Regions from separate parts of the Companilactobacillus sp. genome, predicted to be linked through region 1. Evidence: predicted binding sites of a transcription regulator. Region 1 holds the regulator's gene; each other region holds the start of a gene.
What was found. Region 1 encodes Rex, which represses fermentation and respiration genes when NADH is low (regulators of the CRP and FNR family bind a similar motif). Its sites were predicted from a motif close to TTGTGAANTANTTCACAA; they were not measured.
Positions count from the first base shown of each region.

Region 2: LKF16_RS06080 (iron-containing alcohol dehydrogenase) is a predicted target of Rex. The motif match lies at 1,800-1,817, and genes of this name have one in related genera.
Region 3: LKF16_RS09870 (FAD-binding protein) is a predicted target of Rex. The motif match lies at 1,252-1,269, and genes of this name have one in related genera.
Region 4: ald (alanine dehydrogenase) is a predicted target of Rex. The motif match lies at 1,604-1,621, and genes of this name have one in related genera.

Region 1 is NZ_JAKVLR010000001.1:2,546,158-2,549,375, reverse strand. It holds gene manA (mannose-6-phosphate isomerase, class I) at 623-1,591, opposite strand; gene LKF16_RS12215 (redox-sensing transcriptional repressor Rex) at 1,625-2,272, opposite strand; gene LKF16_RS12210 (ABC-F family ATP-binding cassette domain-containing protein) at 2,410-3,218, shown strand, end outside.
Region 2 is NZ_JAKVLR010000001.1:1,232,369-1,235,586, forward strand. It holds gene LKF16_RS06065 (ABC transporter permease) at 1-316, shown strand, start outside; gene LKF16_RS06070 (GNAT family N-acetyltransferase) at 330-767, shown strand; gene LKF16_RS06075 (hypothetical protein) at 820-1,317, opposite strand; gene LKF16_RS06080 (iron-containing alcohol dehydrogenase) at 1,880-3,049, shown strand.
Region 3 is NZ_JAKVLR010000001.1:2,063,489-2,066,706, forward strand. It holds gene LKF16_RS09870 (FAD-binding protein) at 1-1,217, opposite strand, end outside; gene LKF16_RS09875 (aldo/keto reductase) at 1,408-2,268, shown strand; gene LKF16_RS09880 (glucose-1-dehydrogenase) at 2,574-3,218, shown strand, end outside.
Region 4 is NZ_JAKVLR010000001.1:1,266,057-1,269,274, forward strand. It holds gene LKF16_RS06210 (APC family permease) at 1-420, opposite strand, end outside; gene ald (alanine dehydrogenase) at 432-1,547, opposite strand; gene LKF16_RS06220 (DMT family transporter) at 1,867-2,790, shown strand; gene LKF16_RS06225 (D-2-hydroxyacid dehydrogenase) at 2,814-3,218, shown strand, end outside.

The DNA.
Region 1 (3,218 bases):
TAACTTTTTCACATTTTCATATGATTTATCTCATGGTTTGAAACGTATAAAGAAAATGTTTAAAACGCTACCACTAAAAAAAACGGTAATCCCACATATTTGCCTTCCCCCTATGTTCGTCTACAAAAATAACTGTTGACGACCATTAAAATCACAATACTGCGACATATTGATCTTTATTTGAAAAAGACTGATACGCTAAAATGACAAGTCGATTGAACAACATCAATTGAAATTAATGAAAATACTCAGTTAACACAGCACTTAACGAAGATATTTTCAAGATACATTTTTCAATTAAAGCGTTTTCTTTAATATTAAAAAAATATATCCGCTGATTAAATCACAATCAACATTGATCAATTTTCCTATCCCAGCTCACCCTTCTTGTGAACCTTTTCATAATATCATTTTTTGAGAGAAATGACAGCACTTTATTCGTCATTTAAAATCATTTTTAACAATTTTGAAACATTTTTGTAAAAAATAAATTGAATAAATAAGTCGTTATTTCTGTCGTTATAAAATGAAAATTATGTATTTTTATTCTGAAAACAAAAATTGGTATAGACAGGATAAGCCATAAAAAAAGGAGTTAAGATTTAGTCTTAACTCCTATAGTTTATTCCTCGCCTGATTCAGACGCAATAATATCAAGTTGACCATCAATCGTCCACTTACTTACTGTGGCTGGAATGATCAAATGTTGACCCTTGGCTAACTTATAATCGTTGCCATCAACAGTCAATAAACCGTTGCCGTCGATCACTGAAATCAAGGTATATTTACCGATCTCGTGATTGAATACAGCTGGTTCTTGAATTTGCCAGCGATAGACTGCAAAGTAAGGTGACATTGGAGGTTGAACGTAAGTTGTAAATTGGTTCTTACCTTCATCGCGCTTAATAATATTTAATTCAGGATCCTTATGAGGAACCATGATCGTATCTTCAGATTGTTTAATATGTAGCTCACGTTTCTTACCAGTACTTGCTTGAATACGGTCATAGTCATACAAACGATAAGTCGTATCGCTACTTTGTTGCGTTTCAAGCGCCATGATACCTTTGTTCAACGCATGAACAGTACCACTTGGGACGTAGAAGAAATCGCCAGTCTTCACTGGGACCTTGCGTAACAAATCATCCCAATCGCCTGATTCGATCATCTTGTCCAATTCAGCTTTAGTCTTTGCGTTGTGGCCATAAATCAAATATGATCCTGGTTCGGCATCAATAATGTACCAGCATTCTGTCTTACCTAATTCGTGCTCATGCTTTTCCGCATATTCGTTATCAGGATGCACTTGAACTGACAAACTAGCTTCAGCATCTAAGATCTTAGTTAACAATGGGAACACTTTACCCTTGGGATCACCGAATAATTCCTTGTGATCATTCCAGAGGTCATCTAAGTATTGACCCGCAAATTCTCCATTTTCAACTTGAGAACGTCCATGTGGATGTCCAGAAATTGCCCAACATTCGCCAATATCACCATCAGGAATATCATAGCCAAAAGCTGTTTGGAGTTTACGGCCTCCCCAGATTTTCTCATGAAATACAGGTTTTAAAAATAATGGTTCACTCATTATATATAATCCCTCACTATTCAAAAAATAGAACTATTCTGCTTCTTTAGCGTCACGATCGCGATCCAAGAAGAAGATCAATGTTTGCAATTCGTTAGCCAAGTCAACGTAATGTACACGGATTGAGCTAGGTACATTAATAATGACCGGTGTAAAGTTCAAGATACCTCTAACGCCTGCTTTAGCTAATTCGTCTGCAGTAGTTTGTGCTGCATTAGATGAAACTGTTAAAATAACTACATCGATCTGTTGAAGACTCAATTGTTCTTTGATCTCACTAATGTCATATACTGGAACGCCACTCTTAACTGTACCGACGATTGACTTGTCGATATCAAAAGCAGCTGCGATACGAACGTTATTAGTTCTTGAGAAGTTATAATTTAACAAAGCATTACCCAAGTTACCAACACCGACTAGCGCTACGTTAGTACGCTTGTCTTGGTTAAGTAACTTCTTGAAAAATGCGACTAATTCATTAACGTCATATCCATAACCACGCTTACCTAAAGCGCCGAGATATGAGAAGTCACGACGAATCGTTGCACTATCAATTTTGATACCATCTGACAATTCGCCAGAAGAAATCTTTTGAGTACCTTCATCTTTTAAGAATTGAAAATATCTATAATATATTGGCAACCTTTTGATTGTTGCGTTTGGAACTGTTGTTTTTGTCATAATCCACCACCATGTGCGTGTTTTCACTATTTAAAATAATATACAAAACTTGTGAAAAAAACAATACTTTCGCTCAAAAAGCCATGAAAATAACAAAATTCATAGTATAATTTGTGAATATGCAAAGGAGTTTTATATTGATATTATTACAAGCTCAAAATATTACAAAAAATTTTGGAACAAAAAAACTTTTTTCCAATGTCAGTTTTGAAGTCCAAGACAATAGTCGAATTGGTCTAGTTGGAAGAAACGGCGTTGGTAAATCAACTTTACTTAAAATTATCTCTGATCAAGAGAGTTACAATTCTGGAAATATTGCTTTAAAAAAAGACACAAATATTGGCTATTTAGCCCAGGATTCAGGATTAAATACCGAAAATGAAATTTTTTCCGAGATGGAGGCCGTTTTTAACTACCTCAAAAAGGACGAAAAGCAGATGCATTCGCTCGAAGAAAAATTAGCCGACCCATCCGTTGACGATTACGACCAAATTTTAAAGCAGTACGATCAGCTACAAAATAAGTTCCGTCAGGAAAACGGCTACGGCTATCAATCAGAAATTCGGAGTGTCCTAGCTGGATTTGGCTTTGATGAGTCTGTATGGCACGATAAAGTCTCAACATTATCAGGTGGCGAGCGTTCACGTCTGGCAATGGCCAAAATGCTTTTGGAACATCACGAGATTCTTCTACTTGATGAGCCAACGAACCATTTGGACATCGAAACTGTCGAGTGGCTAGAAGGATATCTCAAGAATTATCGTGGCGCACTCGTGATCGTATCCCATGATCAGTATTTCCTCGACAAAGTTGCGACCGAAATCGTTGAGATAAACCAACATTCAGCCACGCATTATTCCGGAAACTATACTTTTTACCTTCAAGAAAAGAAACGTAATCAAGCTGTTGAGTGGAAACATTATGAAGAACAGCAAGCTGAGATCAA
Region 2 (3,218 bases), 1.3 Mb from region 1:
TATGCGTGGATTCTACGCTTACCTATCACCAACGCTGATCATGTTAGGAATTTCAGTCTGTTTAGTCGGCTGGCTTCCAAAATTAGTTAGTTTAAATTATGGCTATTTAATCATTTCCATGTTTATCCAATATTTTGGACAATTGCTCAAATTACCAGATTGGACGCATAAATTAACGCCATTCGGCTACATCCCGAAAGTTCCCGTTCATACTTTGGATATTGGGACCTTCTGGTGGCAAATTGCTATCGCCGTAGTCTTGATTGCGGTTGGTTACATCGGTTATGCTAAACGTGACATCAATGGAGCCAACTAAAGGAGTTAAATTGTTGAAAATAATCGAAGTAACTAATCAGAATAAAGCACTAACCACCAACTTAGTGGATATTTGGGAAAAATCAGTCTTAGCTACCCACGATTTTTTATCAACAGAAGAAGTTGCTACTATTAAAAAGTACGTCCCGCAGGCGATTGCTGAAGTCGAACACTTGGCAGTTGCTGAAGAAGACGGCTCAACCTTGGGATTTATTGGCATTGACCAACATAGAATCGAAATGCTATTTCTCGATCCAGACATCAGAGGACGTGGCCTTGGCAAAAAATTGATTCAATTCATGATCGACAATTATCACGTCGATTCAGTCACAGTCAATGAGCAAAATTCTCAAGCAGTAGGTTTTTATCAGCACTTAGGTTTCAAGACCTACCAACGAACTGACCTTGACGAAGAAGGAAACCCTTATCCACTTTTGTATATGAAGATGTAAAAAGACCTTACTCAGTTAATTTCTGGGTAAGGTCTTTCTGATTGTCTTCTATTTAAACTTGTCCAATCTCAACTTGGACATCCTTGGACAATTTATCTTCTAAATATTTCTCAATGTCTTTATACGATCTCTTAAAGTTCAACTCAATTTGCTGTGGACGTTTTGTGTTAAAGATAACTGCCACACGTTCATTTTGACCAGGTATCTCAATCGGGATCAAGGTAACGTGAACGATTTGCGAATAATCTAGCACACCAGAATAAAATCCACTCAAGATGATCTTTTTAGAACCAATTCCACCAACGCCATTCATGATCGTCAAGGTCACGAACTCAGCAACCATAAGGATGTACGGCAAGCGATTCACCGGAGAAATCATCAGCCATGCACCAACGAAAACCGCAAAAATCAAGGTTGATAGTTTGTAAGTCGCTCTGATTTCAATTTGTGATTGCCAATAAATGCTAAAAATAGCACCTACTAAGAATACGATATCGATAAAAATTATTATTCCATCCATAATCTTCACCGTTCCTTTCTTCGTTGACATATGGAAGAGACACCGGTAAATATTCTTCCTAGTACCTGTATTGTAAGTTACCTACAGCTCTATTTCAATTATTCTAATTTTGTTGTGAACTAACTAGCGAAAAGCCTGATCTCTGACCATTAGCTATCAAATATGATTGATAATTGAAATATTAGCAATCATATTTTTCATTTTTTTAGTAAATAGTCAGAATGTGTTAAGTAATTCACAGAAAATTGTTAATTAGAACTAAGAATAATTAAGCTAAAAATCGATCAGATTTATTCAAAATAAAGAACTGCTCTTTACTATTTACATTATAATCTATTATTGATACTTTGTGTAATATCACTAAATAAAACTTAACGACATCATATTTGATTTGTTCAATAAATATTGCGTCTATTTTTGTAATCAAAAAATTGAAAATGAACTACCAAAATGATATCTATTTTTTATTCACTTTTTAAATAGTGATAAATAGTTATAAAATATTGCTCAATTCGTTACATAATTAACAAAGTTATTGAAATGCCTTTCATGAATATATAGAATAAATTTATATTAAAGAGGAGGAACTCTTATGAAAGAAAATTTCGATTTCTTAATGCCTAGTGTTAACTTCTTCGGCGCTGGCGTTATTAAGAAAATTGGCGACCGTGCCAAAATGTTAAATATGACTAACCCATTGATCGTTACAGATAAGTTTTTGGAAAGTGTCGACAATGGACCTGTTGCACAAGCTACTGACTCATTAAAAGCAGCTGGTGTTAAATTCACTATCTACAACGGTGTTGAACCAAATCCTAAGGTTCACAACATTCAAGAAGCTAAAAAAGTTTACTTAGATAACAACTGTGACGGTATCATCACAATCGGTGGTGGTTCAGCTCATGATACTGGTAAAGGTACTGGTATTATTTTGACAAACGGCGACGATATCACAAAACTTGATGGTATCGAAACTTTGGACAACGCTCTACCTCCATTGATTGCTGTTAACACAACTGCTGGTACTGGTTCAGAACTTACAAGACACTGTGTTATCACTAATACAGAAACACATCTCAAGTTTGTTGTTGTTTCATGGAGAAATATCCCACTTGTATCATTCAACGATCCTATGTTGATGTTGGATGTTCCAAAGGGCTTAACTGCCGCAACTGGTATGGATACATTCGTTCAATTGATCGAACCTTACGTTTCAACCAACCGTAACGAAATCACAGACGCTCAATGTCTTGAAGGTATCAAATTAGTTGAAGAAAGCTTACGTGAAGCTTACGCTAACGGCCATGATGTTGAAGCTCGTACTAAGATGGTTGAAGCAGAAATGCTTGGTGGTATGGCATTTAACAACGCTGACCTTGGTTACGTTCACGCTATGGCTCACCAACTTGGTGGTCAATATGACGCTCCTCACGGTGTATGCTGTGCTATTCTTCTTCCTATCGTTGAAGAATACAACATCATCTCAAGTCCTGAAAGATTTGCTCAATTAGCTGTTGCTATGGGCGAAGACATTTCTGGTCTATCAACTCGTGACGCTGCCGAATTAGCTATCAAAGCTATGAGACAAATGGCTGATGATGTTGGTATTCCTCGTTCAATCAAAGCTATTGGTGCAAAGCCCGAGGACTTTGAATTGATGGCTGAAAATGCTTTGAAGGATGGTAATGCCTTCTCTAACCCTCGTAAGGGTAACAAGCAAGAGCTTGTTGAATTGTTCCAAAAGGCATATGACGCTGAATAATTTATTTTGATTATAAGAAAAAGGAAAACCTTAATTGGTTTTCCTTTTTTTTTTGGCTTTAAATGCTTTGTTGGAGGTATGCGGGCCGACTCCGGGTGGAAAGAGATTGCCCTTTGGACGGCATCCTTGGTTGTTCGTTGGCGTAGCCAACATTTTTAGCAGTAGCGCA
Region 3 (3,218 bases), 480 kb from region 1:
GGACTCATAGTCTTAGGATCACGGCCAAAGGCATAGTCTTCGCCATCTTTAGCAAACTTGTTGAAATCTTTGACAGTCTTGTTCAAAGTCTTAGGGTCAACATCGATTGCTTTAGCTAAATCTTTGATTGAATCAGCCTTAGTTAGGACTTTGAAAAAGTCTTTGTAAGGTAATTCTTCTTTATTCTTGATGGCATCATATTGTGCTTGATCAAAAATCAAATAAGGATGAACGTTAGTTTCGGGAACGTTCCAGTGGCCGTTTTGGAAAATGTGGCCGTGACGATTATTTTCACTTTCATTGAAGTAACGTGAACCATCATCACCAACAGTGATAATACTTCCAGTAAAGACTTCAGGGAAGTCCAAAATCAATTGAGCACGTTCTCCTTCTGGAACATCGAATGCGAGACCATGCAACATGCCTAGTGCTTCATAGTTACGCATGTGCCACATGTCAGCTCCGACTTCTTCGGCCATGTGGATACCGTCACCCTTATTGTAAATTGAACCAAGTGGGGCAGCCTTGTAGGCACCAGTGTAGTCTTGCATCATTTGTTTGTTATTTTCAAATCCACCCATAGTCATAACCACACCATTTTTGGCACGGATGTTTCTGATCACGTGTTCACGTTCGATTTGAACACCAATGATCTCTTGAGTGATTGGATCTTGAATCAAATGCTTAGCAGGTGACTTGAACCAAACGTCGATTTTGTCTGAACGGTCCATGACTTGTTGACGAAGATTCTTCCACAATGCAGCGTCCCAAATACCTTTGTGCATCATTAAGACGTCGTTAGTTTGCCCACCATCATATTCTGGATACTCCCAAAGTACAGGCTTATAAATTGGGCTGTCGCCAAACAGTTCTTTACCACTAGTTGGTTCGTCCACGCCTAAATATTTTTTCATGTAGTTAGGCATGTCGACCATACCTTCTACATAAGTGTCGATCATATCTTCATCGAGGTCCATAGGGCCAGTCAGGTGTTTGTAATACTTCTTTTCCTCGTCGAAATCTTTACCAGTATTGATCAATTGAGCGGCATAACGCGTGTTTCCACCTTCATGTCCCTCTGGTGCTGAATCAACGAGCAATACCTTTGCTCCATCGTCGGCAGCGAAACGTGCAGCAGTTGCACCGGCACCACCGAAACCGAGAACTACAACGTCATAAGTTGCGTCCCAGCGTGCAATATTATGTTGACTAACCATGAATAATTCCTCCTAATTTTTAAAAAACCTAAGTTTGTGAAAACCTTTACATTGATAATTTTACTCTTTGTTGATAAAAATTAAAGATTCGATAAACAAATATCTTCAAAATTTTTTAAAATAAATGGTTGCGTTAGAGTGTGGTCGAAGGTATAAATTAATCCTTGAAATAACGAGAGAAGGTTAATAAATGACAAAATTAGATGAAACCTATACTTTAAATAACGGTATTAAGATTCCTAAGGTAGCTTTCGGTACATGGCAAATGCCAGCTGAAAAGACACGCCAATCAGTTTTGGATGCACTTCAAGCCGGATATCGTCACATCGATACAGCTTTAGCTTATGGCAATGAAAAAGAAGTTGGTCAAGCGGTTCGTGATTCAGGAATTCCTCGTGACCAAATTTACGTTACGTCAAAATTACCTGGCGAAACTAAGACATATGAAGGCGCTAAAAAAGATTTTGAAGAAACCTTCAACAATTTGGACATCGATTACCTAGACTTGTACTTAGTCCACGCACCATTCCCATGGGCAGAAATGGGCAAGTCTGAAAATATTGAAAAATATGATAAGGCTAACCAAGAAATTTGGAAGGCACTTGAAGAGATTCAGGCATCTGGAAAAGTTAAGTCGATTGGTGTTTCAAACTTTAATGTTCATGATCTAGAAAGCTTGCTATCAACTGCCAAAGTAACGCCTGCAGTTGATCAAATTCAATATTATGTCGGTTACACAGAACCTAAGATCACTAAGTTTGCTACAGACAAGGACATTTTGATTGAAGCTTACTCACCATTGGCAACAGGTAGAATGTTGAGTAACCCAACAGTTGAAAGAATCGCAGAAAAATATGATGCCAGTGTTGCCCAATTAGCTATTGAGTTTGTTGTCCAAAACGGTGCTTTACCACTACCAAAGGCAACTCAAAAAGCTCATATCTTAGACAATGCCAAGTTAGATTTTGAAATCTCAGCTGAAGATATGGAAAAATTGAACAGTCTAAAAGATACAGCAGTCGATATGTATCACCATGGAAGACAAGAGTAAAAGATCAAGAGAGCGTCAAAAACGGGTAGACTCTGAGCATTGCTCAGGATATGACTTATTGCGGATTGTGCAATCAGTTATATCCGTGGCAAGCGGAAGAGTCTGTTTTTGAAAGCTCATTTCAGATCAAGAGAGCGTCAAAAACAAAATTCCATTACAATCAAGTTTATTTCTGAAATAAGGTCAGTTTTCTGATCTTATTTTTTTCAGGCAATTGGGTAAGGAATTGTATTTGATTGACAATTGAATAATCAAGGAATGTAATGGACGTGTATTAAGAAATTCATGAGAAATGAGGTAACATTATGTACTCAGATTTGAATGGAAAAGTTGCCGTCGTAACTGGCGGATCGAAAGGAATCGGCAATGCTATCGCTAAGCGTTTTGGCGGCGAACATATGTCGGTCGTAATCAATTATCATACTGATGAGGTAGGTGCTCAAAAGGCTGCCAAGGTCGTTGAAGATGAAGGTGGACGTGCAGCCATTGTGCAAGCTGATATCAGTACTGAAGAAGGAAACAAAAAGTTGTTGGACACAGCTATTCATGAATTTGGTGGACTAGATGTGTGGGTCAACAATGCCGGAATGGAAATCAAGTCTCCAACTCACAAGGTTTCTTTGGAAGATTGGGACAAAGTAATTGCAGTTGACCAACGAGGCGTCTTTTTAGGATCAAAGACAGCTTTGGATTACTTTGTATCTAACGACAAGAAGGGCAATATCATCAATATGTCTTCAGTCCACGAACAAATTCCTTGGCCAACATTTGCTAGTTATGCAGCAGCTAAAGGCGGAGTAAAACTATTTACGAAGACAATCGCTATGGAATATGCGAACCAAAATGTCAGAGTAAATGCCATCGGACCAGGAGCAATCAACACACCAATCAACGCTGAAAAATTTGCCGATAAGAAACAATACGACAAGACAGTCTCAATGATCCCAATG
Region 4 (3,218 bases), 1.3 Mb from region 1:
GGGAATTTCTACGCCAAATTCGGCGAAGAATGAATGGACATATCCAGACCATCCATTCGCTACAGTTGCGGTAGTAGTAATATACACACCTAACAATGTCCAACCGGCAAAGAATCCTACACGTTTTCCGATCGAGGCCCACGCGTATACATAAGCACTACCAGAATTGGGGATACTAGTAGTTAGCTCCGCATAGCACAGACCGATCAGTCCACTGGCTAATGCCGCGATCAAGAATGAATAGACAACTCCAGGTCCCGCATCGGTTGCAGCCACGATACCAGTCAATACTAAAATACCAGTACCGATGATTGCTCCGATCCCCAGAATCGAAAGATCAAACAGACCTAAGGTTTTCTTACGATCACCTTTTTTGGCATTATCCAAAAGGATCTTTATGTCAATTTTGTTATTATCCATTGTTTGTTACATTAACTGGTCTGAAGGTCAGCAGCAAATGGTGCGTATGGTAATTCCAAACTATCTGCTACGGCCTTTTCAGTTAATTTACCATCCCAAGTATTGATACCTGTCAAGATAGTATTGTTCTTTGCGGCTTCGTTTAATCCCTTGTTAGCAATTTCTACTGCATAAGGAATTGTTGCACTGGAAAGTGCTTCAGTAGCAGTCTTTGGAACTGCACCAGGTATATTAGCAACTGTATAATGCAAGACATCATGTGATACGAATACTGGATCACTATGAGTTGTAGCTTTAACGCTAGTTTCGAAAATACCACCTTGGTCAATTGGAATATCAACCACTACAGAACCAGGTTCCATACTTTCGATCATTTCAGTTGTAACTAGTTTTGGAGCAACTGCACCTGGAATTAATACAGCCCCGACTACTAAATCAGATTTCTTAACGCACATGGCAATATTATGAGGATTTGAGATCAATGTTTGAACTTTTCCATCAAAAATATTTTCTACTTCTGCCAATCTTGCTGCGTTGATATCAAGAATTGTTACGTTTGCACCTAATCCAACTGCAATCTTAGCTGCGTTGAATCCTACTGTTCCGGCGCCGATGATGGTTACTTCACCACGTCTAACACCGGGAACACCTGAAAGTAACAATCCTTTACCACCATTTACTTGTTCGAGGAAATGTGCCCCTACTTGGACTGACATACGTCCGGCAATTTCACTCATTGGAACTAATAGTGGCAATCCACCTCTTGGTCCAACCATCGTTTCATAACCAATTCCGGTGGTTCCACTCTTGAGTAGAGCTTCGGTGAGTTTCTTGTCAGCAGCTAAGTGAAGATATGTATAAATAATCAAATCATTTCTAAAATATTTGTACTCAGCTTCCAGAGGTTCTTTAACTTTGATAACCATATTGCAGTTCCAAGCATCCTCTGCTGAACCCATCTCTGCTCCCATTTCTTTATATTGTGGATCTGTGTATCCTGATCCAACACCGGCATTGGTCTCAACTACGACCTCATGCCCAGCCCGAACCAAATTTGCAACTCCGGCCGGTGTAATACCAACACGTTCTTCGTGATTTTTAATTTCTTTGGGTATACCAATTTTCATAATGGCGCCTCCTTAAAATTGAAATCGCTTTCTTAATGCAATCACAGTATAGCAAGATTTTATAAATTTCACAATCACTTTTCGTAAGATATTCTTACAAAAATAGTTATAACATTGCCGTGTCAACGGTTATGATTAAGTAAATATTTATAATATATTGTTATAATGGGATAGAACTTTTTTCACAATGTGGCAAACGTCATGTCATTTATTAAATAAATGCTATGCCAATTTTTTGTTATCCAGATAAAAACATTCCCAAATTAAGACTCCTAACGGTATAATAGGCGTAATAGTTTTTGGTTACGGAGGGGTTTTTATGGAAGAAAGTACTAAAGAGATCAGAAAAAGACTAAAAAAAGGTTTCTTTCTGGCACTAATTGCTTCAATTACTTGGGGTATTTCTGGAGCTGTTCAACAAATTGTCGCTAAAGACATGAACATTCCTGCAATGTGGTTCGTTGGCGTTAGAACAACTGTCGCCGGAGTTATCCTGTTAGCAATTGCTTTAATTGTTTTACCCAAAAATGAATTCTTTTCGATTTTTAAATCTTGGAAAGAAACGCTGACTTTGATTGCGTTTTCAATTTTTGGATTGTTTTTAAATATGTACACGTTCTTTTATGCTATTCAACAAGGAAATGCATCAACTGCAACAATCCTTCAATACTTATCGCCATTGTTTATCATGTTAGGATCGATAATCTTTTTCCATAAAAAAGTATTACGTGTCGACGTGATTTCTTTTGCCCTCGCTTTACTTGGTGTTGTATTGCTGATCACACGTGGTGACTTCTCAAAACTCGCCATTCCTTTTTCATCAGTACTTTGGGGAATTGGTAGTGGTATCACCGCTGCTTTATATATCGTTATCCCACAACAATTGATCGCTAAGCACAACGGACTTTTGGTAACTGGTTGGGGAATGCTTTTTGCAGGTATTTTCTCAAACTTTTTCCATCCAATGTGGGTCAACGCACCGCACCTTTCAACAAAAGGATTGCTGGGCGTTATTGGCGTTATCTTATTGAGTAACGTTATTGCCTTCTTACTTATGGTATTCAGTACTAAATACACCACTGCCGCAACTATCAGTATCACTGATGCGGTCCAGCCTTTTACTACCCTAGTGTTAAGTGTTCTATTCTTATCGCTACAAGTTAACTTTGCCGAAGTCGCTGGTGCTATTATTGTTGTAGTAGCAATTTATGTTTTAAATCGATTTGATGCAGATTCTCAGTAACAAAAGGAGATTAATCACTTTTTATGAAAATATTTGCTTACGGAATTCGAGAAGATGAAAAACCATCATTGGAAAATTGGCAAAAAGCGAATCCTGAAGTTGAGGTCGGTTATACTGACCAAACATTGACGCCAGAAACTGCTAAATTAGCTGATGGTGCCAGTGGCGTAGTCACTTTGCAGACTACACCTTACGAAAGAGAATCGTTGAAGATTTTGAATGACCAAGGTATCAAGAACATTTCGATCCGAAATGTCGGTTATGATAATTTCAACTTTGACGACCTCAAGGAATTCGACATGAAACTATCAAATGTTCCCGTATACTCGCCTAACGCTATTGCCGAACACGCTGTGCTGATGATTGGTCGTTTATTAAGACGAATCCCAGAAGTTGATCAAAAATTCGATAATGGGGACTTTACTTGG